Regions from separate parts of the Jeongeupia sacculi genome, predicted to be linked through region 3. Evidence: predicted binding sites of a transcription regulator. Region 3 holds the regulator's gene; each other region holds the start of a gene.
What was found. The regulator sigma-54, encoded in region 3, starts transcription at its own class of promoters, with help from an activator protein. The targets are predictions, from matches to a motif close to CTGGCACGCTTCATGCTT.
Positions count from the first base shown of each region.

Region 1: the regulator sigma-54 is predicted to act here: its motif matches at 3,854-3,871, upstream of JLC71_RS00385 (GntP family permease).
Region 2: the regulator sigma-54 is predicted to act here: its motif matches at 6,686-6,703, upstream of JLC71_RS04495 (ANTAR domain-containing response regulator).

Region 1 is NZ_AP024094.1:52,731-62,271, reverse strand. Features, by position in the region: gene mutL (DNA mismatch repair endonuclease MutL) at 1-441, shown strand, start outside; gene JLC71_RS00400 (hypothetical protein) at 441-1,229, shown strand; gene miaA (tRNA (adenosine(37)-N6)-dimethylallyltransferase MiaA) at 1,226-2,158, shown strand; gene JLC71_RS00390 (sigma-54 interaction domain-containing protein) at 2,181-3,608, shown strand; gene JLC71_RS00385 (GntP family permease) at 3,988-5,379, shown strand; gene JLC71_RS00380 (3-hydroxybutyrate dehydrogenase) at 5,391-6,164, shown strand; gene JLC71_RS00375 (CoA transferase subunit A) at 6,479-7,180, shown strand; gene JLC71_RS00370 (3-oxoacid CoA-transferase subunit B) at 7,182-7,838, shown strand; gene JLC71_RS00365 (MarC family NAAT transporter) at 7,887-8,561, opposite strand; gene JLC71_RS00360 (6-phosphofructokinase) at 8,578-9,541, opposite strand, start outside.
Region 2 is NZ_AP024094.1:945,658-955,198, forward strand. Features, by position in the region: gene JLC71_RS04460 (FAD-binding oxidoreductase) at 1-1,150, opposite strand, end outside; gene JLC71_RS04465 (panthothenate synthetase) at 1,245-1,550, opposite strand; gene JLC71_RS04470 (cytochrome C oxidase subunit IV family protein) at 1,753-2,103, opposite strand; gene JLC71_RS04475 (cytochrome c oxidase subunit 3) at 2,255-2,986, opposite strand; gene JLC71_RS04480 (cytochrome c oxidase subunit 3) at 3,006-3,578, opposite strand; gene ctaD (cytochrome c oxidase subunit I) at 3,575-5,311, opposite strand; gene JLC71_RS04490 (c-type cytochrome) at 5,321-6,469, opposite strand; gene JLC71_RS04495 (ANTAR domain-containing response regulator) at 6,739-7,314, shown strand; gene JLC71_RS04500 (CmpA/NrtA family ABC transporter substrate-binding protein) at 7,330-8,490, shown strand; gene JLC71_RS04505 (nitrate/nitrite transporter) at 8,819-9,541, shown strand, end outside.
Region 3 is NZ_AP024094.1:3,138,730-3,148,270, reverse strand. Features, by position in the region: gene JLC71_RS15210 (MATE family efflux transporter) at 1-1,236, shown strand, start outside; gene JLC71_RS15205 (flavin prenyltransferase UbiX) at 1,359-1,958, opposite strand; gene JLC71_RS15200 (Gx transporter family protein) at 1,955-2,452, opposite strand; gene JLC71_RS15195 (NusG domain II-containing protein) at 2,457-2,780, opposite strand; gene rapZ (RNase adapter RapZ) at 2,822-3,676, opposite strand; gene hprK (HPr(Ser) kinase/phosphatase) at 3,695-4,639, opposite strand; gene JLC71_RS15180 (PTS sugar transporter subunit IIA) at 4,854-5,321, opposite strand; gene hpf (ribosome hibernation-promoting factor, HPF/YfiA family) at 5,435-5,761, opposite strand; gene JLC71_RS15170 (RNA polymerase factor sigma-54) at 5,789-7,213, opposite strand; gene lptB (LPS export ABC transporter ATP-binding protein) at 7,223-7,957, opposite strand; gene lptA (lipopolysaccharide transport periplasmic protein LptA) at 7,954-8,577, opposite strand; gene lptC (LPS export ABC transporter periplasmic protein LptC) at 8,552-9,133, opposite strand; gene JLC71_RS15150 (KdsC family phosphatase) at 9,135-9,541, opposite strand, start outside.

The DNA.
Region 1 (9,541 bases), 310 kb from region 3:
CAACTGCCGACGCAGCCGCTGCTGATTCCGCACGTCTTCCCGGCCGACCGGCTCGACGTCGCCACGGTCGAAGATCACGGCGAAACGCTGGCACGGCTCGGCTTCGATCTGTCGGTGCAATCGCCGACGCTGCTGGCGATACGCGGCGTGCCGCTGCTATTGAAAGACGCCGACGTGGTCGAGCTGGCGAAGTCCGTGTTGAGCGACATCCGCGACGTTGGCGCCAGCCAGGTGCTCACCGGCCGACGCAACGAGATCCTCGCCACCATGGCCTGCCACGGTTCGGTGCGCGCGAACCGGGCGCTGACGATTCCGGAAATGAACGCGCTGCTGCGCGAGATGGAGATCACCGAACGTTCGGGCCAGTGCAACCACGGCCGGCCGACATGGTTCCGGCTGACGATGAACGACCTCGACAAACTCTTCATGCGCGGCCAGTGATGGATGGCGTGCTTGCGGTCAAGCTGTTCGCCGGCCCGCTGGTCATCGGTCTCGCCAGCCTCGCCGGCAAGCGCTGGGGCCCGGCCGCCGCCGGCCTGCTCGGCGGGCTGCCGCTGATTGCCGCGTGCGTGATCACCGCGCTGTGGCTCGAACACGGTCAGGACTACGCGGTCGCCACCGCTAGCGCCGCGCCGGTCGGGCTCTGGGCCAATGTCGCTTATATGCTCGCGCTCGGTTTTGCCAGCCGGCATTTTGCCGGTCGCCGTTTCGGCTGGGCCGGCATGCTCGCCTGCGGCTGGATTGTGTACCTGTTCGCCGCGATTGCGCTGGCCAGGAGCGGTCTCGCACACAGCCTGCCGGTCGGCATCGCCTCACTGGCGGGTCTCTTGCTGGCGGCGCGGTATGTGCTGCCGAAACCGGCCGCACCGCCGGTCATCGTGCCGCTGCCGCGGATCGAACTGGTGACACGGATGAGCGCCGCACTGCTGCTGGTGGCATCGCTGACGGGGCTGGCCCAAATACTCGGCCCGGCGCTGACCGGCGTACTCGCGGCAGCCCCGGTCGCAGGCGCGGTCATCCCGGCGTTCACGCTCGCCAATGCCGGTCGTGATGCGGTGCTGGTGCAGTTGCGCGGTTTCCTCACCGGCCTGGTCGGTACCGGCGCGAGCTTCCTGTGCCTGCCCGCGCTGGCGGCCCACCTCGGCGGCTGGGCGGCGTTGCCGGCCACGCTGATCGCTGTTGCTTGCGGCTACGGCGCCAACTTCCTTATGCAAAGACTGGAACGATGAACCCGGCGATTTTCCTGATGGGCCCGACCGCGTCGGGCAAGACCGCCAGCGCCATCGCGCTGGTCGAAGCCGGCCTGCCGGTCGAACTGATCTCGGTCGATTCGGCGCTGGTGTTTCGCGACATGGATGTCGGCACCGCCAAACCAGACGCCGACGAACTCGCACGCGCGCCGCACCACTTGATCGACATCATCAGCCCCGAGCAGAGCTACTCGGCGGCGCAGTTCCGCAGCGACGCGCTGGCGCTGATGAGCGATATCACCGCACGTGGCAAGGTGCCGGTACTCGTTGGCGGCACGATGATGTATTACAACGCGCTGCAACACGGGCTGCACGATCTGCCGCAGGCCGACGCCGCGTTGCGGCTGCAGATCGAGGCCGACGCACTGGAGATCGGCTGGCCCGGCATGCACGCGCGCCTTGCCGTACTCGATCCGATCACCGCGGCACGGCTGGCGCCGAACGACTCGCAGCGCGTCGGCCGGGCGCTGGAAATCTGCATCCTGGCCGGCCGCCCGATGGCCGAGCTGCTCGCCGCCCCCACCGCCGAAGCACTGCCGTACCGGCTGCACAAGCTCGCGCTGGTGCCGGCCGAGCGCGCCTGGCTGCATGAACGGATCGCGCTGCGTTTCGACCTGATGCTCGAAGGCGGCCTGCTCGACGAAGTGCGCAAGCTGCAACAAAAGTACGCGCTGTCGCTCGACCTGCCTTCGATGCGCTGCGTCGGCTACCGCCAGGCTTGGGAGCATCTCGCCGGCGACTATGATCTGGCAACGCTGCGCGACAAGGGCATCGCCGCGACGCGCCAGCTCGCCAAGCGCCAGTTGACGTGGCTGCGCGGCATGGATGATGTAGAAACGCTCGATTGCCAGCAGGCCGGGCTCGCCGATGCGGTCACCTTGCGCATCGCCGGCTGGATCAAGCCCTAGCAGTCCGATGACGGAGCCGATGATGACCGACCTGTCCACCGCCCCGCTCGGCGCCCGGCTCGCCGATTACGAACAGACGCGAGACTGGGCGATTGCCTCGCTGTTCCGCTCGTTCGAAACCTTCTGCGAAGGCACGGTCATCGTCGACGCCGACACCCGCGTGGTGTGGATCAACGCGCGCTACGCCGATCGCTTCGGCTTCAAGGATCCGGCCGACGCGCTCGGCCGCGAGGTCGAAGAAGTCATCCCGTCCAGCCTGTTGCGCGAAGTGGTGCGCACCGGCAAGCCGATGCTGCTCGACCTGATGCCGACGCGCAACGGTTCGCTCGTCGTCACCCGGCTGCCGCTGCGCGACGAGGCCGGCCGCATCGTCGGCGCGATCGGTTTCGCGCTGTACGACGAGGTGCGCTCGCTGTCGCCGCTGATCGCCAAGGTCGGCAAGCTGAACGACGAACTCGCCGCCGCGCGCGAATCGCTGGCGCAGACGCGCCGCGCCAAGTATTCGTTCGACAGTTTCGTCGGCAGTGCGCCGGCCAGCGAAGAGGTCAAGCGCCAGGCCCAGCGCGCCGCGACGATGGATTCGCCGGTGCTGCTGCTCGGCGAAACCGGCACCGGCAAGGAGGTGCTCGCGCACGCGATCCACAGCGCATCGCGCCGCGCCCACAAGCCGCTGGTGACGCTGAACATGGCGGCGATCCCCGAAGCGCTGCTCGAGGCCGAGCTGTTCGGCGCCACCGCCGGTGCCTATACCGGCGCCAAAAGCCGGGTCGGCAAGTTTTTGCTCGCCGACGGCGGCACGCTGTTTCTGGATGAAATCGGCGACCTGCCCTTGGCGCTGCAGGCCAAGCTGCTGCGCGTGCTGCAGGACAAGGAATTCGAGGCGCTCGGCTCGAACCAGGTGGTCCGCTCGGACGTACGCATCATCGCCGCAACGTCGGCCCGGCTGCTGCAGCAGGTCGAAACCGGCGCCTTCCGCGCCGACCTCTTCTACCGGCTCAACGTCTTGTCGATCAATCTGCCGCCGCTGCGCGAGCGCAGTTCGGACATCGCCGCGCTGTGCGAAACGGTCTTTGCCGACCTCGCGGCCACCGAAGGCGGTGCGGTGCGGCGGATCGACGCTAGCGGCATTGCGCTGCTGCAGGGCTACGACTGGCCCGGCAATGTGCGCGAGCTGCGCAACGTGCTCGAACGCGCGACCATGCTCAGCGATCACCTGCAGCTCGGCACCGCCGAACTGTTGCCGCTGCTCCGCCCCGGCCAGGTTGCGCCACCCGCTGCTGGCGGCTCGCCAAGCTATGGCGATGCAATGGCAGGCTTCGAGAAACGCCTGCTGCAGGATGCGCTCGACGCCTGCAACGGCCGGGTCATCGACGCCGCCGCGCGCCTGGGCATCGGCCGCGCGACCTTCTACAAGAAGATGGTGCTGCACGGCATCGTCGCGTACCGATAGCGTAGTAGGCCGCAACAGCAAACTACGTCACCGCCGCCCTCCTCCTTCACCCGGTCAGAATATCTCCAAGCAGAGACTTTCGTCTCGATTTGGAGACTTGCGTCCAGACACCGACCAAGCCACTGATATCACTGCACTTTTCCAGATCGTCAGTGTGTCACAACAGTCTCCAATCGGAGACTTCGGCTATCCCCGTCCTCCAGCGCAAACGCAGCAAAGCCGCCATTTTCGTAGTTGATCGGCAGTTGGTACGAAATATGCTTATACAGTTACGGCGCACCAAGACAGGGCCACCCCTGATTGAAACGTGCCGACGCGACGCGTGGTGACAGGGGCAAAAATCACCGCCGCTCGCGTTATACCCACTGGAGGAGCATTCATGGCATTTGTCATTGCACTGGCCGCACTGGTCTTTCTGATGCTGGCGGCGTACCGCGGCTACAGCGTCATCCTGATGGCGCCGATCGCCGCGCTCGGCGCGGTACTGCTGACCGACCCTTCCATGGTCGCGCCGATGTTTTCCGGCGTATTCATGGAAAAGATGGTCGGTTTCATCAAGCTCTACTTCCCGGTCTTCCTGCTCGGCTCGGTGTTCGGCAAGCTGGTCGAGCTGTCGGGCTTTTCCAAGGCCATCGTCGCCGCGGTGATCCGCTGGATCGGCGCCAGCCGCGCGATCACGGTCATCGTGGTGGTCTGTGCGCTGCTCACCTATGGCGGCGTATCGCTGTTCGTCGTCGTCTTCGCGGTCTACCCGTTCGCGGCCGAACTGTTCCGCCAGAGCCAGATTCCGAAGCGGCTGATTCCGGGCGTGATCGCGCTCGGTGCGTTCTCGTTCACCATGGATGCACTGCCCGGTACGCCGCAGATCCAGAACATCATCCCGACAACCTTCTTCAAGACCACGACCTGGGCCGCGCCGACGCTGGGCGTGATCGGCGCGATCTTCATCATCATCGTCGGCATCGCCTACCTCGACTGGCGCCGCCGCTCGCTGCAGGCCAAGGGTGAAGGCTATGGCAGCAGCCTCGTCAACGAGCCAGAACCGATCGACACCAGCCGCCTGCCCTCGCCGTGGCTGGCCATCGCGCCGCTGGTGCTGATCGGCGTCGCCAACTTCGCGTTCACCAAGGCGATCCCGCTCTGGTACGGCAAGGAGCACGTGCTGGCGCTGCCGGGCATGGCCAAACCGGTGACGACGGCGATCCCGACGATCACCGCGATCTGGGCCGTCGAGGCCGCGCTGCTGCTCGGCATCCTCTTCGTCCTCGTCACCGCCTTCAGCACCGTGCGCCAGCGCATCGCCGACGGCACCAAGACCGCGATCAGCGGCGCCATGCTCGCGGCGATGAACACCGCGTCCGAGTACGGCTTCGGCGCGGTAATCGCCGCGCTGCCGGGCTTCATCATCATCCGCGAGGCGCTGCAGAGCATCCCGAACCCGCTGGTCAACGCCGCGGTCACCGTCAGCTCGCTCGCCGGCATCACCGGCTCGGCGTCGGGCGGGATGAGCATCGCGCTCGCGGCGATGTCCGAACACTTCATCGCCTCGGCCCAGGCCGCCGGCATTCCGCTCGAAGTGCTGCACCGCGTGGTCGCGATGGCCAGCGGCGGCATGGATACGCTACCGCACAACGGCGCGGTGATTACCGTACTCGCCGTCACCGGCCTCACCCATCGCGAATCGTACCGTGACATTTTTGCCGTCACCGTGATCAAGACGCTCGCCGTTTTCGTCGTGATCGCGGCCTATTACCTCACCGGTCTGGTTTAAGGAGACGCCCCATGTCGCTCAAAGGCAAAACCGCCATCGTCACCGGCTCGACCAGCGGCATCGGTCTGGGCATCGCCCGCGCGCTGGCACAGCAAGGCGCCAATATCGTCCTGAACGGTTTCGGCGATATCGAATCGGCGCTCGGCCAGATCGAAAGCCTCGGCGTCAAGGTTCGCCACCACGGCGCCGACATGAGCCGGCCCGAAGAGATCGAAGCGCTGATGCGCTTTGCCGACGCCGAATTTGGCGGCGCCGACATCGTCGTCAACAATGCCGGCATCCAGCATGTGGCGCCGGTTGATGATTTCCCGCCCGAAAAGTGGGACGCGATCCTCGCGATCAACCTGTCGTCGGCGTTCCACACCACACGACTGGCGATCCCGGGCATGAAGGCGCGCGGCTGGGGCCGCATCGTCAATATCGCCTCGGTGCATGCTCTGGTCGCGTCGGCCAACAAGTCGGCCTACGTCGCCGCCAAGCACGGTCTGGTCGGTCTGACCAAGGCGGTTGCGCTCGAACTTGCCGATACTGCGATCACCTGCAACGCGCTGTGCCCGGGCTGGGTGCTGACGCCGCTGGTGCGCCAGCAGATCGACACCCGCGCCAGCCAGAGCGGCCGCGACTTCGCCGCCGAACAGAAGGCGCTGCTGCTGGAAAAGCAGCCGTCGGGCGACTTCGTCACGCCCGAGCAGCTCGGCGCACTGACGCTGTTCCTGTGCAGCGACGCGGCGGCGCAGGTGCGCGGGGCGGCGTGGAATGTCGACGGCGGCTGGGCCGCCCAATAAGTCACGGTTAGCAAAACCCTGCTGGCTGCGTTGTACTCGCTTGCCGTACTTACTCGTACTGTCTGCGCTTCGTACGCCTTGCCAGCACCGCTGCGCTGGGTTTTGCCAACCGCGCCTGCCTCATCGGGCGGCTGCGCCTGCGCATTTCGTCCCCGTCCGGTGCTCGACGTCCTCATGGACATTGAGTCCATTCCGGCGTCTGCGCTCCGGGCGAGAACGAACTGCTTTGGCTCGCTCGCCCGCTGAAACCGGTTTGCGCTGACAGAACATCAAATATCGAACGCGAAACTCCCTTGCCTTCAAGGAGGAACACCATGAACAAACTCTACCCCGATGCCGCCAGCGCGCTGGCCGACATCGTCCAAGACGGCCAGACCGTCGCCGTCGGCGGCTTCGGCCTCTGCGGCATTCCCGAGGCGCTGATCGCTGCGCTGCGTGACAGCGGCGTGCGTGGCTTGACGGCGATTTCGAACAACGCCGGCGTCGACGGTTTCGGCCTCGGCCAGCTGCTCGAGAGCCGCCAGATTCGCAAGATGATTTCGTCCTATGTCGGCGAGAACAAGGAATTCGAGCGCCAGTATCTCGCCGGCGAGCTCGAGCTCGAGTTCACCCCGCAAGGCACGCTGGCCGAGAAGCTGCGCGCCGGCGGCGCCGGTATTCCGGCGTTCTTTACTCGCACCGGCTACGGCACCCTGGTGGCCGAGGGCAAGGAGGTGCGCGAGTTCGACGGCGTGCCGCACATCCTCGAACACGCGCTCATCGCCGACGTGTCGCTGGTCAAGGCGTGGAAGGCCGATACCGCCGGCAACCTCGTCTACCGGCGCACCGCGCGCAATTTCAACCCGAATGTCGCCACCGCCGGGCGGATCACCATCGCCGAAGCCGAGATCATCGTCGCAGCCGGCGAGCTCGACCCGGACGAGATCCACACGCCGGGCATCTTCGTCCACCGGCTGGTGCACAACGCCCGCCCCGAGAAACGCATCGAACAGCGCACCACGCGCCAAGGAGTCTGACATGCCCTGGACCCGCGAACAGATGGCCGCCCGTGCGGCGCAGGAGCTGCAGGACGGTTTTTACGTGAACCTCGGCATCGGCCTGCCGACGCTGGTCGCCAACCACATTCCGGCCGGCGTCGAAGTGTGGCTGCAATCGGAGAACGGCCTCCTCGGCATCGGCCCCTTCCCGGCCGAGGATCAGATCGACGCCGACCTGATCAACGCCGGCAAGCAAACGATCACCGCGCTGCCCGGCTCGGCGACATTCAGTTCGGCCGACTCGTTCGGCATGATCCGCGGCGGCAAGATCAACCTCGCCATCCTCGGCGCGATGCAGGTCAGCGAATCGGGCGATCTGGCCAACTGGATGATCCCGGGCAAGATGGTCAAGGGCATGGGCGGCGCGATGGACCTCGTCGCCGGTGTCGGCCGGGTCATCGTGCTGATGGAGCACGTCGCGAAGAAAAAGGACGGCAGCGAGGACCACAAGATCCTGCCGCAGTGCACGCTGCCGCTGACCGGGGTGGGCGTCGTCGACCTGATCATCACCGACCTGGGCGCGCTGCAGGTCGGGCCGGATGGCATCGAGGTGATCGAACTCGCCCCCGGCGTCAGCCGCCACGACATCGCCGAGCGCACCGGCGTACCGCTGGGCTTTGCCAGATTGCTTCAGTAAAAAAAACCGGCCCTGCGGGGCCGGTTTTTTCATCGCTGAAAGGCCGGATCAGCCGGCGGCGCCCGGCCAGAACGACGGGTCGCGCAGCAGGCCGGCAATGCCGTCGATGAAGAACTGGATGCCGATGCAGATCAGGAAGAAGCCCATCAGCCGGGCGATGGCGTTGAGGCCGGTTTCACCGAGCTTCCAGTACAGCTTGAACGCCACCCGCAGCAGCAGCCAGTTGATCAGCGCGGTCAGCATGATGCCGATGCACACCGATATGTAGCCCAACCACGGCGGCAGTATGGCGCTGCTGTGGATCGTCGATGATAGCGAAATCACCGCGGCGATCGACCCCGGCCCGGCCAGCGACGGCATCGCCAGCGGCGTGAACGAGACATCCTGCTTGCGCTTGGCTTCCTGCTTGGCGGCGCTCGGCAACGGGCCGTGCTCGGGCGGAAACAGCATGCGGAAACCGAGGTAGCTGATGATCAGCCCGCCGGCGATCCGCAGCCCGGGAATCGAGATGCTGAAGAAATCCATGATCAGCGCCCCGAGCAGCAGGAAGGTGATCAGGATGAGCGCCATGTAGATGCACGCGCGTTTGAGCTGGCGCTGCCGCTCCTCGTCGGTAAGGTCGGCGGTGATCGACAGCACCAGCGGTGCCGCCGACAGCGGATTGGTAATCGGCAGCAGCGCCAGCAGCGCGGCCAGGACGTAGGAGAGAATCGCGGCGATCATCCCCTAACCCTAGCGCTTAGCCCCGCTCGAACGGAATCAGTTTTTTCGGCAAATGGGAAAATTGCCAGCGCGGATACGCCGGCAGCCCGTCGACGAACGGCGGCGGTGCCTCGCCGACGATCAGTGGCGCGAAGTAGGCGCGGCCGGCGGCGCTCAAACGCCAGCCGTCGACGTCGAGGTACTCGCGCGGCAGCGGCTTCTCGCGGTTGGCGATATCGTGCAGCGGCACCGCGTCGATGCGCCAGCGATAAGGCTCGCTGTCTTCACGGATGATCGCCGGCATCACGCTCTTCAGCCCCTTGACCGCAAACTCGACCGCAGCCTCGCCGACCGCGATTGCCTGCGCCAGATCGGTTGCCGAGGCGATGTGCCGCGCCGCACGCTGCAGGTAGTCGGCCACCGCCCAGTGGCACTTGTGGCCGAGTTCGTCCTTGATCAGCTTGGCCAGAATCGGCGCAACGCCGCCGAGCTGGATATGGCCAAAATCATCGGCGCCACCGGCTTCGGACAGGAATACGCCTTGCGCATCGCGCGTCCCTTCGGCGGCGACAATGGTGCAGTAACCGACACGGGCAATGGTCTCTTTCACCGCCTTGAGGAAACGTCCCGGCTCGAACGCCACTTCCGGCGTCAGGATCAGGTGCGGCGACGCGTCGTTGTCCTGCGCCGCCAGGCCGCTTGAGGCGGCGATCCAGCCGGTGTGGCGGCCCATCACTTCGAGAATGAAAACCTTGGTCGAGCTCGAAGCCATCGATGCGACATCCAGACCGGCCTCGCGGATGGAGGTCGCCACGTACTTGGCGACCGAGCCGAAACCGGGCGAGCAGTCGCTGTGCGGCAAATCGTTGTCGATGGTCTTGGGCACATGCACCGCGGTCAGGTCATAGCCGTGGTACTGGGCAAATTCGGCAACCTTGAGGCAGGTATCGGCCGAATCTCCGCCGCCGTTGTAAAACAGATAGCCGATGTCGTGGGCGGCG
Region 2 (9,541 bases), 1.2 Mb from region 3:
CGTGAACGTTCATCACGAACTGCGCGTCGCGGTGGGCGTAGGCCGCTGCGTCGGGCGCCGGCTTGGTCGTGGCACCGCCGACGGCGCCAAAGAAGATTTCGCACTGGGGCAAGGGCAGTTTTATGATGTATTCGATGACGGCGTCGAACAGCCCGTCATCCAAGGTCGAGAAATTGTGGGACTTCCAGTAATTGCGTGCGCCGAAGGTCAGAAGCGGGTCGAAGGCCTGTTGCCAGGCGGTGTACGGCTGGACGCCGACGTGCTCACCGAGTGGCATGCCGAGCTTGCGCAGGGGCTCGATTAGCGGTTCACCCTGCTTCGGGTCACCCGCGTAGAGCAGGGCGAGCACGATGATTTCCTTGCCGTGTGTCTCGACGGGGAGAAATGGCAGCGGCGGCGCCTGGCGCAGGATGGCCCACACGGAGAGCTCGTCCGGCGCCTTTGCGGCGAATTCCCGATACTGTTGCAGTACCGATTTTGCTTCGGAGATCGGGTAGACGATCAGGCCGCTCAGTAAGTCGGGGCCAACGGGGTGGAGACGGAATTCGAAGCGGGTGACGACGCCGAAATTCCCGCCGCCGCCGCGCAGCGCCCAGAAGAGGTCGGGGTGTTCGGTGGCGCTGGCGTGCACCACTTCGCCGGCGGCGGTGACGACCTCGGCGGATTCGAGGTTGTCGATGGTCATGCCGTACTTGCGGCTGAGCCAGCCGAAGCCGCCGCCCAGCGTCAGCCCCGCGACGCCGGTGGTGGAATTGATGCCGAGCGGCGTCGCGAGGCCGTGAGCCTGAGTCGCGGCGTCGAGATCCGCGAGCGTGGCGCCGCCTTCGATCATCACGCGGCGCGTGCCGGGATCAACGCTAGCGGCCTTCATCTGCGAGAGATCGACGACGATGCCGTCGTCGCACATCGCGTTGCCGGCGATGTTGTGCCCGCCGCCACGGACGGCGAGCAGGAGCCCATTGTCCCTGGCGAAGTTCACCGCGAGCACGACGTCCGGCGTCGTGCTGCAGCGAGCGATGATCGCTGGGTGTTTGTCGATCATCGCGTTCCAGATTTTGCGCGCGCTTTCGTACGCATCGTTGCCCGGAAGAAGAATCTCTCCGCCGAAGCTGCGTTTCAACGCCTCGATTTTCGTCGCCAATATCGTCATGTCTTCCACCTTCGCCGTGCATTGGGCTGGTAGCGCTCAACGTTCAAAGCTGCGCAGTGCGTCGTGTCCCGCTGAGCGCGGTGTCAGGCGGATTTCACGCCCACTTCTTGCCAAGCTCATCCAGGCCCGCTTTCTGTAAATCCTCCGGGCTCATCAGAATGCGGAATTTGCAATCGGCCTCGAAATTGAGGAAGAACGGCTCGGCAAAGAAGGGCACATCCGATGGCGTTTGGACGTTAACAACGAAGATGCCACCGCGTTTGCCGTCTTGTTCGGTGAAATAGGCCGTCTCTGGCTTGATGGCTTCGAGAATGCGCCCGATGATCTCGCCCGCTTTTCCGTTCCTGACGAGGGTGTTGAAAGGCTCGACCGGGAATTCGACCGCAAGTAGCATTTTCATCTGATGACCTCCCGCGGCAGTTGAAGGGGGGTGCCGCACACGCCTGGGAGATGCGCCAGAACGGGCGCACCGCTTTGATCAATATATGGATGCAGCACGCCGCGATGATCTATTTGTCGCCATCGGCCGGACTGTCGGCGGTGTTCGGGCAAATCAGGTCGAACAGGATCGTGACCGCTCAAACAATGAGCCGTTCGGGGGTCTAAGGCCGCTGCGTCTGTCCGCCTGTTTCCACGCTCGCCGGCGCGGTGAAGAAAGTGCCGCGTGCGGTGGCGATGTAATCGGCTTCGAACGCCATCAGGCTCACCAGCACCAGCAAGCAGAGCGGCGGCACCAGGATCGCGCAGACGAGGGCGAGCCGCTCCCACGCCATGTGCATGAATACGCAGACGATCAGCCCCGCCTTGTACAGCATGAAGGTCATGATCAAGGTCCAGCGTAGCGCGCCTTGGACTTGAAAGTAATCGACCAGATAGGAGAAGGCGCTGAGGACGAAGAGCAGCCCCCAGACTGTCAGGTACAGGCTGAGCGGATGTTGTTGACCGTGTTCCATGATGGCCCTCCTGATTGGCAATCTGACAAGTGCCGGTCAAGCGTTTAACGTCGCGCACAAAACGCCGATGGCAAGGCGTGCGAGGCGCAGACAGTACAAATGGGTACGGCAAGCGAGCACAACGCAGCAAGCGGCGTTTTGTGCACTGCGTTCACCACAGGTAAAAGAACGCGAAGATGAATACCCAGACCAGATCGACAAAGTGCCAGTACAGGCCGGCGATTTCGACCCGGTTTGCATCGCTCAGGCTTTCATCACCGCCATCACCCCGAGGTTCATCGCGGCGTGCCTCGGCGTTGCGCTTGAGCAAGCGCGTGGCGACGGTGGCGAGGTAAATCACCCCGGCGCTGACGTGCAGGCCGTGAAAGCCGGTGATCATGAAAAAGCACGCGCCGAACTGCGCCGCGCCGAGCGGGTTGCTCCACGGGCGCACGCCTTCCGCGATCAGCTTGGTCCATTCGAACGCCTGCATGCCGACGAATAGGGCACCCAGCGCGGCGGTAGCCAGCATCAGCGCGGCGGCGCGGGCCCGTTCGCGGCGATAGGCGAAGTTCACCGCCATCGCCATCGTGCCGCTGCTGCTGATCAGCACGAAGGTCATGATGGCGATCAGCAGCAATGGCAGCTTGCTTGCGCCGATCTGCAGCGCGAACACCTCGCTCGGGTTGGGCCACGGCTCGGCGGTGGTCATGCGCACAGCCATATAGCCGCTGAGGAAGATGCCGAAGACGAAGGTGTCGGACAGCAGGAACACCCACATCATCGCCTTGCCCCAGGGCACCTTGAATGCCTCACGGTCGGCGGACCAGTCGGCGGCAAGGCCGCGCACGCCGGATGGCGCGGTGGTCTCGGCGGTGGCGGGGGAAGGCGTTGACTGGGGCATGATGATGACCTCTGCGAGCTTACCCGCTGCCGCAAATGGCCTGCAGCGTGGCCGGCGGAATCAGGAACAGCACGCCGTACAGCAGCAGCCAGACCAGCAGCAGGAAGTGCCAGTAGCGTGCGCACAGGCGCGCTCCCAATGCGACATCCGCACCGCACCGCGCACGGGCCAGCAGTACGCCCAGTGCGACCAGCCCGCCAAGTACATGCAGTCCGTGCATGCCGGTGAGCAGGTAGAAAAAGCTGTTGGCCGGATTGCCCGCCACCAAAAACCCAAGCGCGTGCAGCTGCTGCCAAGCGACGAGCTGGCCGGCCAGAAAGGCGCAGCCGAACAGGCTGCCGAGCCAGAGCGCGGTCTTGTCGCGCGGGCGCATCACAGCCCAATGCAGCGAGATGCTGGCGAGCAGCAACGCCAGCGTGTTCCAGCGCAACAGCGCCGGCTCGGGCGGGCGTAGCCAGTCCGGGCTGACCGACCGCACCGCGTAGGCCTGGATGAACTGCAGGAACAGCACCGTGATCACGGCGAGCAATACCCACAGGCCGAGGCGGGCGGCGGCGTCCGGTTGGTTCGGGCGGGTGGCGGCCTGGTTCATGGCGCCTCCTTGCTGGACTCAAAGTCGCCCAGTGGCGACGTCGAGGTCTGCGGTAGAAAATCCTCATCGGCGCCGGGTACGCTGTAATCGTAAGGCCAGCGGTGTACCTCCGGCAGGTCCGGCCCCCAGTTGCCGTGGCCGGGCGGTGTTTGCGGGGTTTGCCATTCCAGCGTGGTCGCGCCCCACGGGTTCGGGCCGGACGGCTTGCCGTTGAACGCGCTGCGGACGAGGTTGTAGAGGAAAACCAGCTGGAACACGCCGACGATCAGCGCGGCCACGGTGATGAAGGCGTTCAGCTGCTGCGCTGATGGCGGGATGAAGGCGTAGTTGTCGTACGCGTAATAGCGGCGCGGCATGCCGAGGATGCCGAGGTAGTGCATCGGAAAGTAGATCGCGTAGCTGCCGACGAAGGTCACCCAGAAATGCAGCTTGCCGAGCGTGTCGTTCAGCATCCGGCCGGTGACTTTCGGGTACCAGTGATAGATGCCGCCGAAAATCGCCAGGATCGGCGAAACGCCCATCACCATGTGGAAGTGGGCGACGACGAAATAGGTGTTCGACAGCGGCATATCGGTGCTGACATTGCCGAGAAACAGCCCGGTCAGGCCGCCGATCACGAAGGTGCTGACGAAGCCGATGGCGAACAGCATGGGCACGGTCAGGTGGATGCTGCCGCGCCAGAGCGTGAGCAGCCAGTTGTAAACCTTGATCGCGGTCGGCACGGCGATGACCAGCGTGGTGGTGGCGAAAAAGAAACCGAAGTAGGGGTTCATGCCGCTCACGTACATATGGTGAGCCCATACGACGAAGCTGAGCACGCCGATGATGATGATGGCCCACACCATCATCCGGTAGCCGAAGATGTTCTTGCGCGCATGCGTGCTGAGAAGGTCGGACACGATGCCGAACGCAGGCAGCGCGACGATATAGACCTCGGGGTGGCCGAAGAACCAGAACAGGTGCTGGAACAGGATCGGGCTGCCGCCCTTGTAAGCCAGCGCCTGCCCCATCGACACCACGGCAGGCATGAAGAAGCTGGTACCGAGCAGCTTGTCGAACAGCATCATCACCGCGCTGACGAACAGTGCCGGGAAGGCCAGCAGCGCCATGACGGTGGCGACCAGGATGCCCCACACCGTCAGCGGCAGCCGCATCAGCGTCATCCCGCGCGTGCGCGCCTGCAGCACAGTGGTCACGTAGTTGAGGCCGCCCATCGTCGCGGCGACGATGAAAATCGCCAGCGACACCAGCATCAGCACGATGCCGCCGCCGCTGCCGGGCGTGCCGGGCAGGATGGCTTGCGGCGGATACAGGGTCCAGCCCGCGCCGGTCGGCCCGCCGGGAACGAAGAAACTCGCCATCAGCACCACGACGGCGAGCAGATACATCCAGTAGCTGAGCATGTTGAGGAAGGGGAACACCATGTCGCGGGCGCCGACCATCAACGGGATCAGGTAGTTGCCGAAGCCGCCGAGGAACAGCGCGGTCAGCAGGTAAATCACCATGATCATGCCGTGCATGGTGACGAACTGGTAATAGTGGGCCGCGTCGATAAAGGCAAAACGGCCGGGAAAACCGATCTGCAAACGAATCAGATTGGACAGCACCAGCGCCACCAGCCCGACCAGAATCGCGGTGACCGTGTACTGCACCGCGATCACCTTGTGGTCCTGACTCCACACATAGCGGGTCCAGAAACTGTGCGGCGCGTGTTCATGTTCCGAGTAGGCCATGACATTCCCTTACCGCTGCGCGGTATTCGCCGCAGGTTTGCCGGACAGCGATTTGATATAGGCGATCAGCGCGTTCACCTCCTGATCGCTCAGCTCGGCTTTCGGCATGATGGGCTGGAAGCCGTCGACCAGCGTGGCGTTCGGCGCGGTGATCGCTTCCTTGAGATAAACGTCGTCGACCAGCGCGGTCTTGCCGCCCGCCAGCCGCTCGCGCTTGCCGTACAGGTCCTGCCAGCCCGGGCCGACGCCGGAACTGGTGGTCGGGCTGTGGCAGGCTACGCAGCCCTTGCTTTGCGCCAGCGCCTGCCCCTGGCTGACGAGCGTCGCTCCCGGCGTCGCCGCCGTCTCGGGTTTGGCGGTGGCTGCGGAGGGCGAAGTCGCCACGCCCGCTTGCTGTTTGTCCAGCCATGCCCGATACGCGGTTTCATCATCGACCACCACGTAGCCGCGCATATTGGCGTGGCCCACGCCGCACAACTGCGCGCACAGGATCTCGAAGCGCCCGGTCTTGGTCGGGGTGAGCCAGAGCGAGGTGACCATGCCCGGCACCAGATTCATCCGGGTGCGAAACGGCTGGACAAAAAAATCATGCAGCACGTCTTGCGAGCGCAGCAGGATTTTCACCGGCTGATTGACCGGCAAATGCACTTCGGGGGCGTTGATCAGCACATCGTCCCGCCCGCGCGGGTCGGCCGGGTTCTGGCCAAAGGGATTGGCCGGGCTGATAAAGCGCACGTCGGTCGATCCCAGCCGGCCATCGTGGCCGGGCAGGCGGAAGCGCCATTGCCATTGCTGGCCGACCACCTCGATGACCGCCGCCTGTGGAGGTGCGCGAATGAGGTCGGCATAAACAAACAGTCCCGGCGCCAGCATGGCGGCGATGCCTATTGCGGTCAGCCCGATCAGCCATAGTTCCAGCTTGCGATTGCCCGGCTGGTAGGCGGCGCGATGGCCGTCGCGGCGGCGGAAACGGACAAGGCAGTACGCGATGAAAACATTGACCGCGACGAATACCGCGCCGGTGATCAGCAAGGTGATGGCCAGCGTGGTGTCGATCAGCCCCCAGTTGGAGGCCAGCGGCGTATACCACCACGGGCTGAGGGCGTGGAACAGAATCGCGGCGATGACCAGTACGATCAATACGATTGCGAGCGCCATGGGATGTTACCTGTCGCTTGGCCCCAAACGCGCCGATGGGTGCTATGCCCATGCGCGCTGGTGTCGTTTCAAGCTAGCACATCGTCATCGGCGCACCGGCTTTGCGCGGTAATCGGGCGACGGCCTGCGGTTTTGTCCGGCATCGGGTGATCCAGGGGCTGTCGCTTAGGCTAAAAATCTGTTCCCGATCTTGTTGCGTGATTTCCTGATCGGGGCTCGGCACGCAACTTGCTTGAACTATGCTGATTCATTTGCAAAATCGTGCCCCTATGCTCCGCGTCCTCCTCGTCAACGATACCGCCAAGCCCATCGGCACCCTGCGCGATGCGCTGGCGTGCGCCGGCTACACGGTGATCGCCGAGGTCAATGGCGCCGCGGCCTTGCTGCATGCGGTGGAGTCGCAACGCCCCGATGTGGTGATCATCGATACCGAATCGCCATCGCGCGACACGCTCGAACAACTCGCGGTGATGGGCCACGCCGCGCCGCGACCAGTGGTGATGTTCGCCGATCGCTGCGAGCCGCTGGCGATGCGCGCGGCGGTCAGCGCTGGCGTCACCGCCTACGTGGTCGATCACGTCGGCGCCGACAAGCTCGCACCGATCATCGACGTGGCGCTGGCGCGTTTCGAGGAAGAGGCGCGGCTGAAAAAGCGCCTTGCCAATGCCGAGCAGCAGCTGGCCGACCGCAAGCTGATCGACCGCGCCAAGGGCATCCTGATGGACAAACGCGGCCTGTCCGAGGCCGAGGCGTTTACCACGCTGCGTGATCAGGCAATGAAGCAGGGAATCAAGATCGCCGAAGTGGCGCGCCAACTGATCGCAATGGCCGATTTGCTCGGTTAAGCGCGAGGAAAAAACATGTCCCACCTCTACGAATCGCTGCCGGGCTACCGGATCACCGGCTCCGACGCGCCCGAAAAAACCGTGCTCAAGCTTGGCTTCGTGCCGCTGTCCGATTGTGCGCCGCTGGTGGTCGCCAAGGTGCTCGACCTTGGCCGTGCGCACGGCATCGCCATCGAGTTGCACCGTCAGCCGTCGTGGGCGGCGGTGCGCGACAAGCTGCTCTCGGGCGAACTGGATGCCGCGCATTCGCTGTACGGCCTCGTCTACGGCGTGCAACTTGGCATCGGCGGGCCGCAGGCCGATATGGCCGTGCTGATGACGCTGAACCAGAACGGCCAGGCGATCACGCTCTCGAACCGGCTGGCGGATGCCTTGCAGTCCGGGCGCAATCTGCGCGAGCTGCTGACGTTCGAGTCGCGCCGCCACGTGCTGGCGCAGACCTTCCCGACCGGCACGCACGCGATGTGGCTGTATTACTGGCTGGCATCGCAAGGCATACATCCGCTCGACGACGTGAAGTGCGTGGTGATTCCGCCGCCGCAAATGAGCGCTGCACTGGCGTCCGGCGTGCTCGACGGCTATTGCGCCGGCGAGCCGTGGCACGCGGTGGCCGAGGCCGAAGGTCATGGGCGCACGGTGATCCGCAGCGGCGAAATCTGGCCCGACCACCCGGAGAAAGTACTCGCGTGCCGGCGTGACTTCGTGACCCGTTGCCCGAACGCCGCGCGGGCGCTGACGATGACGCTGCTCGAGGCCTGCCGCTGGCTTGACGATCCGGGCCATCGCCGCGAAGCCGCCGGCTGGCTGTCCGGCCCCGGCTACGTCGGCCGCGGCAGCCAGCTGATCATGCCCCGGCTGTTGGGTGACTACGGCCGCTTGGGCGATACCGCACCCTTGATGCGTTTCTTTGGCGGCGGCAGCGTCAACTATCCCTATCTGTCGGACGGCCTGTGGTTCCTTAGCCAGTACCGGCGCTGGGGTTTGTTGCAGGGCGATATCGATCTGCTCGCCATCGCCCGCGGCATCAACCAGACCGCGCTGTACGACGAAGCCGCCTCAAGCCTCGGGGTGATGCAGCCCGCCAGCGCCATGCGCAGCAGTACGCTGATCGACGGCAAGGTCTGGGACGGTCGCGACCCGCAGGGCTATGCCGACGGTTTCGACATCCGCGCCTAGCCCTTGGCGGATGGGCGGCGCTGATGCGCCGATCGGTGATGTTGCAGTGCGCAAATGCTGTGCGCATGGCGTGCCGATTGCACCGATGCGGTGCACCAGGCCGGGGCGGTATGACCCGAAAAGCCAGCAAATCCCGAGCGTGAATGAAAACCGTGATCTGGCACGGCCTTTGCTGAAGATGAGGTGAGCGGCACAACGGCGTGCCGCTCACTGAATCAGAAGTGAAGGCCAACGGCGGTTTTCAGCTTCAAGGACAACGGCGTCCCTTCGCACCCCACGGTGCGGATGGACGCCGTTTTTGTTTTGCCATCGAGCTTGGGAGAGTGTCATGAACCGTTCCTTCTGGCGTGCCGGGCATACGCCGACGCTGTTTTCCGCCTTCCTTTATTTCGACCTCAGCTTCATGGTCTGGTATCTGCTCGGACCGATGCAGGTGCAGATTGCCGGCGATCTGAACCTCAGTACCCAGCAGCGCGCCTTGATGGTGGCGACGCCGATTCTGGCCGGGGCGATCCTGCGTCTGGTCATGGGCGTGTTGGTTGACCGGATCGGCGCCAAGCGCGCCGGGTTGATCGGTCAGCTCATCGTCATCGTCGCCTTGCTCACCGCCTGGCAGGTCGGTTTTTCGACCCTGACCGGCGCGCTGACGCTGGGGCTGTTCCTCGGTGTCGCCGGCGCGTCGTTCGCCGTCGCGCTGCCGCTGGCATCGCGCTGGTATCCGCCTGAGCATCAAGGCACGGCAATGGGCATCGCCGGCGCCGGCAACTCGGGCACCGTGCTTGCGGCGCTGTTTGCGCCGATGCTGGCGGTCGCCTTCGGCTGGCAGAACGTGTTTGGTCTGGCGTGCATTCCGCTGGTGATCACGCTGCTGGTCTATGCCCGCAATGCCAAGGATGCGCCGGGTGCCGCGCCGAAGAAAAAGCTTGCCGACTACCTGGCCGTGCTCGGTGAGAAAGATGCGTGGTGGTTCATGTTCTTTTACGCGATCACCTTCGGCGGTTTCGCAGGCTTTGCCAGCGCCTTGCCCGGTTACTTCCACGATCAGTTCGGC
Region 3 (9,541 bases):
GTTTCCGCCGGCGACCTTGCCGCGGTGTCGGTCGGCGCGTCGATCTGGGTCATGCTGATCGTCACGCTGATCGGCCTCAACCTCGCCGCCAGCCCGCTGATTGCCCACGCGGTCGGCGCACGCCGCGAAGCCGAAGTCCCCGCGCTGGTACAGCAGGCACTGTATCAAGGCTTTTTCTGGGCCTTGGTCGCCTGGCTGATTGCGCTGCTGGCCGCGCCCATTTTCCCGCACCTGGGCCTGCCGCCCGACGTCGCCGCCAAGGCACACGGCTTCCTGACTGCCGTGAGCTGGGGGCTGGTGCCCTTCTCGCTGTTCCGCGTGCTCTACGGCTACAGCGCCAGCCTCGGCCAGACCAAGCCGATGATGGTGATTTCGCTAATCGGCCTGTCGCTGAACGTACCGGCCAACTGGATGCTGATCTACGGTCATTTCGGCTTCCCGGCGCTGGGCGGCGTCGGCTGCGGCTGGGCCACGGCTTTCTGCATGTGGGTCACGCTGTTGCTGATGATCGGCTGGATACGCTTCTCGTCGAGCTATCGCGCCACCTATCCGCTGCGACACTGGCGGCGGATCGACTGGGTGCGGCAGCGCGAGCTGTTCAGACTGGGTGCGCCGATGGGGGTGATGTTCTTCGTCGAAGTCAGCGCCTTCGGCGGCATCGCGCTCTTGATGGCACGGCTTGGCACCACCTCGGTTGCCGCGCACCAGATCGCGCTTAACGTCGCCTCGCTCACCTTTATGATTCCATCGGCGCTCGGAACGGCGCTGACCGTACGGGTCGGCCATGCACTCGGTGCCGGCGACACGCACCGGGCGCGAGAAATCGGCAATACCGGTCTGGTGCTCGGCCTGATCATCGCCAGCGCACTGGCCTTGATGATTATCCTTGGTCGCCACCATATCGCCAGCTGGTACACCAACGATGCGGCGGTACTGACGCTGGCCGGGGTGCTCTTGCTCTACGCTGGCGCCTTCCAGTTCGCCGATGCCACCCAGGTGGTCGCGGCCGGCATTCTGCGTGGTTACAAGGTGACGCGCCAACCGATGCTGATCCACCTGACCGCCTTCTGGCTGGTCGGCATTCCACTCGGCTACGTACTGGCATTCGGTTGGGGAGGCTTCGCCGGTCGCGGCGCCGCCGGTTACTGGCAGGCACTGGTGCTGGCGCTGGTGTGCGCCGCAGCGCTGCTGGTCTGGCTCTACCTGAAGAAGAGTCGGGCTTCGCTACTGCGATAGGTGAGCCACTGATAAAACCCAGCGTAGCGGTGCTGGCAAGGGGCCCTTTAGGGTCCGAAACGCAGACAGTACGAAAGTACGGCAAGTGAGCACAACGCCGCCAGCAGGGTTTTGTCAGTGGCTCAGTCGCCCCAGCGCGTCATCAGCTGATGCGGCACGCCCAGCTGGTCGAGGATGCGCGCGACAACGAAATCGACCAGATCCTGGATGCTTTGCGGGTGGTGATAGAAACCCGGATTTGGCGGCAGGATCACCACACCCAGCTTGGCGAGGCGCAGCATGTTCTCGAGGTGAATCACCGAGAACGGCGCCTCGCGCGGCACGATCACCAGCGTCTTGCGCTCCTTGATCATTACGTCGGCAGCGCGTTCGAGCAGGTTGTCGCTGGCGCCGCCGGCGATCGCCGCCAGCGCGCCCATGGTGCACGGCACGACGACCATACCGTCGCCCGGATTGGAGCCCGATGCCATCGGCGCAAACCACTCCTGCTGCCCCCAGACCTTGAGCCTGTCCTCACCGACGCCATACTGGGCGCGAAACTGCTCGGCCAAGGCCTCGGCGCGGCTCGGCCAAGTCAGCCCCAGTTCCTGCTTGGCGACAATCTGTGCCGCCTGGGTGTACAGCACATGCACGGTACAACCGGCGGCAAGCAGACACTCAAGCGTGCGCAAACCGTAGGGCAGGCCGGAGGCACCGGTAAAAGCGAGCGTAATGGTTTTCATGTTTGCGGTGTGTCCTCAAGCAATTTTGCGGCGATCAGGCCGTTGGCAAGACCAAAGCCCCAGGCCGCGGCGGCGAACAAGGGCACCAGATGTTTCAAGCCGTCGTGCGGGATCAGCCAGAGTCGTGCGACGATCAACTGGCCGGCAATATGGGAAAACGCAGCCAGCAGCGACAATGTCACCACGCCGAACCAGCGCTTGGGCAGGTATTGCGCCGGTGCCAGCACCAGCAGGCTGAGCACGCCGCCAGCCAGACTGAGCACGAAACCCGGCGACAGGAATCCACCGAGCAGGATCGCGCCGCCGAAAATACGCAGCATCGCCACCCACGCGGCGATGCCCCAGCCGTAGCGCATCAGCGCATACAAGGTGACGATATTGGCCAGCCCGGGCTTGATGCCGGGAATCGGCGACGGAATCCCTGCTTCGATCACCGCCAGCGCAATCGCCGCCGCCGCCAGCCGGGCAACGCGGACATCGTCGGCGTCAGGCACAAGCTCAGTAACTGAGGCTGTCAAATCCCCTCCCCCCATTGCCGACCAGCTCGACACTGGTGCGGTTCGGCAAACAGATGGCCGCCTCGCCGGCTTGCGTCAGCCAGCCTTCACGCACGCAGTATTGTCGCGGGCTTGGATCGGCCGCGATGCGCGCCTTGCCGGCCGCGATCTCAATGACCGTATCGCCCAGCGGCCCCGGCACGACCAGCGTGCGCGTCGCGGCCAGATCAACCTGAGCGAACAGTTTGCCGCCCTGATATACCCGCACCTGCGCGGCGCGGCCGCCCTGCCAACCCCAGATCGCGCTAGCGATGATCAGCAGCAAGCCGCCTCCCAGTGTCAGCCAGTCCCCCGCACGCAGGCTAGTCAGGGATATTGCTCGCGATGCCGTATCAACACCTGCCGATGCGTGGAGAAATGCTTGCCCAGTTGTTCAGCCAGATACACCGAACGGTGTTGTCCCCCAGTGCAACCGATCGCAAGGGTCACATAGCTGCGATTATCGCGATCGAACTCGGGCAACCAGCGCTCAAGGAACCCAAGCACATGCGTGAGATAGCGGCCAACCTGCGGCTGGCGCTCGAGAAAATCGATCACCGGCTGATCCTTGCCCGTCAGCGGCCGCATCACCGGGTCGTAATGCGGGTTGGGCAGGCAACGAACGTCAAACACGAAATCGGCATCCAGAGGCAGCCCATGCTTGAAGCCGAACGACTGCACGATCAAGGTCAGCTTGCTGCGGTCGAGTGCGACGAACTCGCGTACCCAGGCGCGTAGCTGGTTGGCCGACAAGCCGCTGGTATCGATGCGGTGCGCCAGCTCGGCAAAATAGGACAGCATTTCGCGCTCAAGCTGGATCGATTCGCTCACCGTCAGCTCGCCATTGGCGAGCGGATGACTGCGACGTGTCTCGGAGAAACGCTTCACCAGCGTTTCGTTGTTCGATTCCAGATACATCAGGCGCACATCCAGCCCAAGCTCCACCAAAGCCTCGTAGTGCAGCGGAAAGCTGGCCAGGTTGTGCGCGCTGCGCGCATCGATGGCGATGGCCACGCGCGGATAGCCATCCTCGTCGAGCATCGCTACCGTTTGTGGCAACAAGGGCGCCGGCAGATTATCGATACAGAAGTAACCGAGGTCCTCCAGGGCCTTGAGCGCAACACTCTTGCCGGCGCCGGACAGGCCGGACAACAGCACTACCTGTTGACGACTCCAGGACATGCGCAAAGCTCCTTCGGGCTACTCACCCATTTCCATGAAACGCTGATGGCGTTCGATAAACTCGCGGGTTGAATCAATACCGCGCAATTGCAGAATGTAGTTTCGCACCGCGGCCTCGACCAATACCGCCAGGTTGCGGCCGGCGGCCACGGGGATCACCAGTTTACGCGTTGGCACACCAAGGATTTCTTGCGTCGCCGCCTGCATTTGCAAACGGTCAATCGGTGCCAGCGTATCTCCGCCGGCCTTGGCCAGATGAATGATGAGCTTCAGCGTCTTTTTCGGCCGCACGGCGGTTTCGCCGAAAATGGTGCGGATATTCAGCACGCCGATCCCGCGCACCTCAAGGAAATCACGCAACATCGGCGGGCAGCGGCCTTCGAGCGTTTCGGGATTGGTGCGATACACCTCGACCACATCGTCGGCAACGAGACCGTGGCCGCGCGAAATCAACTCCAGCGCCAGCTCGCTCTTACCCATCGACGATTCACCGGTCAGCAGCACGCCGACTTCGAGTACATCGAGGAACACGCCATGCAGATGGGTCGATACCGCCAGCGCCTTGGCCAGATAGTAGCGCAGCACATCCATCAGATAGGGCGATTGTTCAGGACTGGTCAACAGCGGTACGTGATGACGCTCGGCGCCCTCGCGCAAGGCATCGGGAACAGGCTGGCCGTTGGCAATGATCATTGCCGCCATTTCGCTGGCAAACAGCAGGTCGACCGACTCACGCTGCGCCTCGGGCGAGAGGTCGAGAAAGTACTTGGTCTCGGCAATGCCGAGCACCTGAATCCGGTTCGGGTGAATGAAGTTCAGGTGGCCAACCAGCGCCAGAATGGGCTTCTGCTCGGCAGAATCATTCGTGAGCAGATTGTTGGCGCCGGACTGGCCGGCAACCCAGGTCAGCCGCAGCTTCTCGGCATTATCAATGAAGAGTTGCCTGGTCGTGATCTGCGGCATGGTCGCTCATGGGCTGTGAAGTCAAAGACAAGGGCGGGGCAACACGCACCACCCCTTGAGCTTACCCGGGAGCGGCGCTGCTTAGAACCTGTTCACGATCTGTCGCCAGCGGGGTGACGCGCAGTGCAGAAACCGGAATGTATAAAGTACATGAGGGTTTCGAGCAGCACTCGAAGCCCGATCAGGGCTGCGCAGCAAGATCGTGAGCAGTATCTCAGAAGCCCGCGTACGGCTCCCAGGTGGAAATCAGCTTGTACGCCTGACCGGGCTCGTCGAACGTCGCCAGTTGCTCACGCACCGATTTGTCCGAAAAAAGCTGAGCCAACTCAGACAGAATCTGCAGGTGTAAATCGGTAGCGTTGGCCGGCACCAGCAACACGAAAAGCAGCGATACCGGCTTGCCATCGGGTGCATCGTAGGGAATCGCTTCCTTCAGGCGCACGAAAGCGCCCGTGGCTTCCTTCAGGCCCTTGATCCGGCCGTGAGGAATCGCCACGCCCTGACCGAGGCCGGTCGAGCCGAGCTTTTCACGCGCGAACAGGCTATCGAAAATCACACTACGGGCAATGCCGTGACTGTTTTCGAACAGAATGCCGACTTGTTCAAATACGCGCTTTTTGCTGCCAACGTCCATGTCGAGAAAGACATTTTGCGTCGGCAGAATTTTGGAAATCAGGCTCATTGCGAGAATCCATGAGCAGGAGGAACGTCGAAGCGCATCATTGTATCGTCAGCCGGCGCATAAATAAAAACGGGAACCCGTTTATCGGGTTCCCGTTGGCAGGAAAAGGACACTTACTCCTCCGCTACGACCTGACGGCGGATGCTCTCGCCATCGTGATCATTCCGTTTTTCCTTGTGCTTGACGACCTGCCGGTCAAGCTTGTCGGCCAGCGCGTCGATCGCGGCATACATGTCTTCGTCAATTGCCTCCACGTGGATCGCCTTACCCGGCACATGCACGGTTGCCTCAATTTTCTGCTGCAGGCGTTCGACCGACAGGACGACGCCCACTTCGATCACCGCGTCAAAATGGCGTGTGATTCGGTCGAGTTTACTCGTGATGTAATCACGAATCGCCGGAGTCACTTCGAGGTGATGGCCGCTGATATTGAGGTTCATAGGTCTTCTCCTTCAGGTAAATCGCCGTTACAGGCATTTGCGCAGATTGACGGGAGAGATTTGCATCGCCTCCCTGTACTTGGCAACGGTTCGTCGCGCAACCACGACCCCTTGCCCCGCCAACGCATCAGCGATGGCACTATCCGATAAAGGCTTTTGCTTGTCCTCTTGCTGGATCAGCTGGCGAATCTGCGCCTTGATCGCAGTAGCGGAAGCTTCCCCGCCGGCTTCGGTTTCGACATGGCTGCCGAAGAAATACTTGTACTCGAAAATTCCGCGCGGCGTGAGCATGTACTTCTGGGTGGTCACCCGCGAAACGGTGGATTCGTGCAGATCAAGCTCGGAGGCAATATCGCGCAGCACCAAGGGCCGCATCGCGATTTCACCATGTTCAAAGAACGCGCTTTGCTTATCAACGATCGCCTGACCGACGCGCAGGATGGTGTCGAAACGCTGCTGGACACTCTTGACCAGCCATTTGGCTTCCTGCAACTCGCGGGCCATCGAACCGCCATCACTGCGTTGCAGGATATCGGCGTACATCCGATTGACCCTGAGCTTGGGTCTGGCCGCGTCGTTCAAGCGCACTCGCCACTGCCCCTTGAGCTTGCTGACCAGTACATCAGCGACAACATAATGCGACGATTCGTCGCTCCATTGCGCGCCTGGCCGCGGATTCAGGCTGACGATCAGCGCTTGCGCTGCCTTCAGCTCCGTTTCATCGCATTTCAGGCGACGTTTCAACCTAGTGTAGTCCCGTGCCGCGAGCAAATCGAGGCTGTCCCGCACAATCCCCAACGCAAGTTGACGTGCGTCAGAGAGTGGCAAGACCGCCAGTTGCAAAGCCAGCGACTCGGCCATATCTTTCGCGCCGACGCCCAGCGGTTCGAGCTGCTTGAGCCGCGCCAGGGCAATCGCAAGGTCATCGGATTCGAACTCGAACTCGCCGGCAAGTTCCGCCGGCAACAGCGCGAGGATTTCCTCAAGCGGCTGGGTCAGAAAGCCGTCGTCGTCGAGCGCGTCGATCAACCAGGTCAGCGCGGCGCGATCCCGCAACGGAATCGGCAGCAGCCCGGCTTGCGCCAGCAGATGCTCGCGCAGGGTCAGCTCGCGGGCGATGTTGCTGGCGGGGTCGAAATCATCGTCGTCATCACCGCTGCCACGCGCGCCGCCGCCACTGCCTTCCCAGCCCCAGTCGTCGTTGTCGAACGCCGACTCGCTCGCCGGCGCATCGTCGCTGCTGCTGTTCTCGGTCGGCGCTTCGGCACTACCTTCGCCTTCGCTTGAGGCGTGATTGTCTTCGCCGCGCTCAAGCAGCGGGTTTTCGGCCAGGAAGCGCTCGACCTCCTGTTGGAAATCAAGCGTCGACAACTGCAGCAGCTTGATCGACTGCTGCAGCTGCGGCGTCAGATTGAGCTGTTGCGAAAGGCGAAGTTGCAGCGATTGCTTCATGCGCCCGCCTTACATCCGGAAATGTTCACCGAGATAAACCCTGCGTACCTGTTCATCGGCGATGATTTCGCTCGGCAAGCCCGAGGCCATCACCGAGCCTTCGGAGATGATGTACGCACGATCGCAGATCCCCAGCGTTTCGCGCACATTGTGGTCGGTAATCAGGACTCCGATACCGCGTTCCTTGAGGAAGCGAATGATGCGCTGGATGTCCATCACCGCGATCGGGTCGACGCCGGCGAACGGCTCGTCCAGCAGGATGAAGCGCGGGCTCGCCGCCAGTGCACGGGCAATCTCGGCACGACGGCGCTCGCCGCCGGAGAGGCTCATGGCATTGTTTTCACGCAGATGCGAGATATGCAGATCTTCGAGTAGCGCATCAAGCTGCCGGGCGCGTTCGACCCTGTCGGCAACGTGCAGCTCGAGCACCGCCAGAATGTTCTGCTCGACCGTCATCTTGCGGAAAATCGACGCCTCTTGCGGCAGATAGCCGACGCCCATGCGGGCACGTTCGTGCATCGGCAGATGGCCGATATCGATGTCGTCCAGGCGGATTTCACCGCCATCCTTGGCAACAAGGCCAACGATCATATAAAAGCTCGTCGTTTTGCCGGCACCATTTGGGCCCAGCAGACCGACAACCTCACCGGCGGCGACATCGATCGACACGTCCTTGACGACGGTGCGCTTTTTATAGCGCTTCATCAAGCCACCGGCGCTCAGCACGGCCTTGCCTTCGCTCATTGTGCGTCCTTGCTCCAGGAGCTGCTGCGCGCTTTTGGCGCGCTCGCCGCCTCGGCGGGCTTGCTGGCGGCAGGTTTCGCCGCCGGCTTTGCTGCGGCCTTGCCAGCGGGTGCGCTGGCATCCTTTTTCTTCGGGATCAGCGTGATATTGACCCGACTGCCCGGTTTGCCATCGGTCTGCGCCTGATACGTCGACGAGGCCATATCGTAGACGATTACGTCGCCAATCACTTCGTCACCGGTATCGCGGCGCACCCAGGCCTTGTTGATCAGCTTGAGAATGCCGGTCTTGCTGTCGTAGTCGTAACGCAGCGAGTTGGCATCGATCCATTCGCCGGTATCCATGCGCTGCCGGAACTTGACCGGACTGCCTTCGCCTTGCGAGAACTGGTTGCCGTCGGCGTCCTGACGCATGGTGACCTTGGCGGCCTTCAGCGTCATCGTGCCCTGCACCATGATGACATTGCCGGTATAGACGCCAATATTGTTCTTCTGATCGAAGTTGGCGTGATCCGCCTCGATATTCATCGGCTTTTCGCGGTCGGCAGTTTCTGCCTGGACGGCGGAGGCGGCCAGCAGGGTCAGCGCAGCAAACTCAACGGCGCGGCGGCGGCGGGACATAGATGGTGCTCACTTTGGAGAGAAGTTCCAGGGTTTCCTTGTCGAGGTCGGCCTTGAAGCCGGTACCGGACAGGGTGTATGCGCCCATGGTGCCGGTCATCGGCGCCTTGGACCAGACGTAGCGTTCGTTCGGTTTGACCCATACATCCGAGCTCACCACATCAAGCTGCGGCTTGTCCGCAGTCGGCGCCCGGGTCAGCTTGGCATCATCGGGAAACCAGACGAGAGTACCATTTTGTTCGGTGCGTGCGCGTGCGCCAACGACGGTCAGCTCGGCCGAATCGGGCTTGGTGTAGTGGATACGCGGCTGATCCAGCCAGTTGGTGTCGCCCTTGGGGTAATGGCGAAGCCGGTCGGCATAAATGCGCGACAGCAGCTTGCCATCCTGGCCGAAACGGAACGCGGTCGCGCCATGCGCCACCAGGTCCGGATCACTCGGTCGCTCGGGCTGCTCGAACGAGGGCACACGGGCGACCTCGTTGAGGATCAGCACCAGCGCCCCCAGTGTCGCCAGCAAGACAATCGGCAAAAGTTTGGTCGACAGTCCGCCCATCATCTCAACGCAGGTAGTGGGCGATCAGCCCATCGTAAGTGCCTTGCGCCTGCATGATCACCTCGCACACTTCGCGCACCGCGCCACGACCACCGCCGCGAACGGTGACGTAGTGCGCATTCTGCAACACGATGTCGGGCGAATCCGGTACCGCAACGGCAAAGGCCGCGCGACGCATCACCGGCAGATCAATCACGTCATCACCCATATAGCCGCACTCCTCGGCGGCGACACCGGCGGCTGCGAGCAATTCGCCGAACGTCGCCAGCTTGTCGTGCGAGCCCTGATAAACGAAGTCGATGCCAAGATTGCTGGCGCGGTGTTCTAGCAGTCGGGAGGTCCGGCCGGTGATGATCGCGACCCTCACTCCGGTTTGCTGCAGCATGCGCAGACCATGACCGTCGAGCGAAT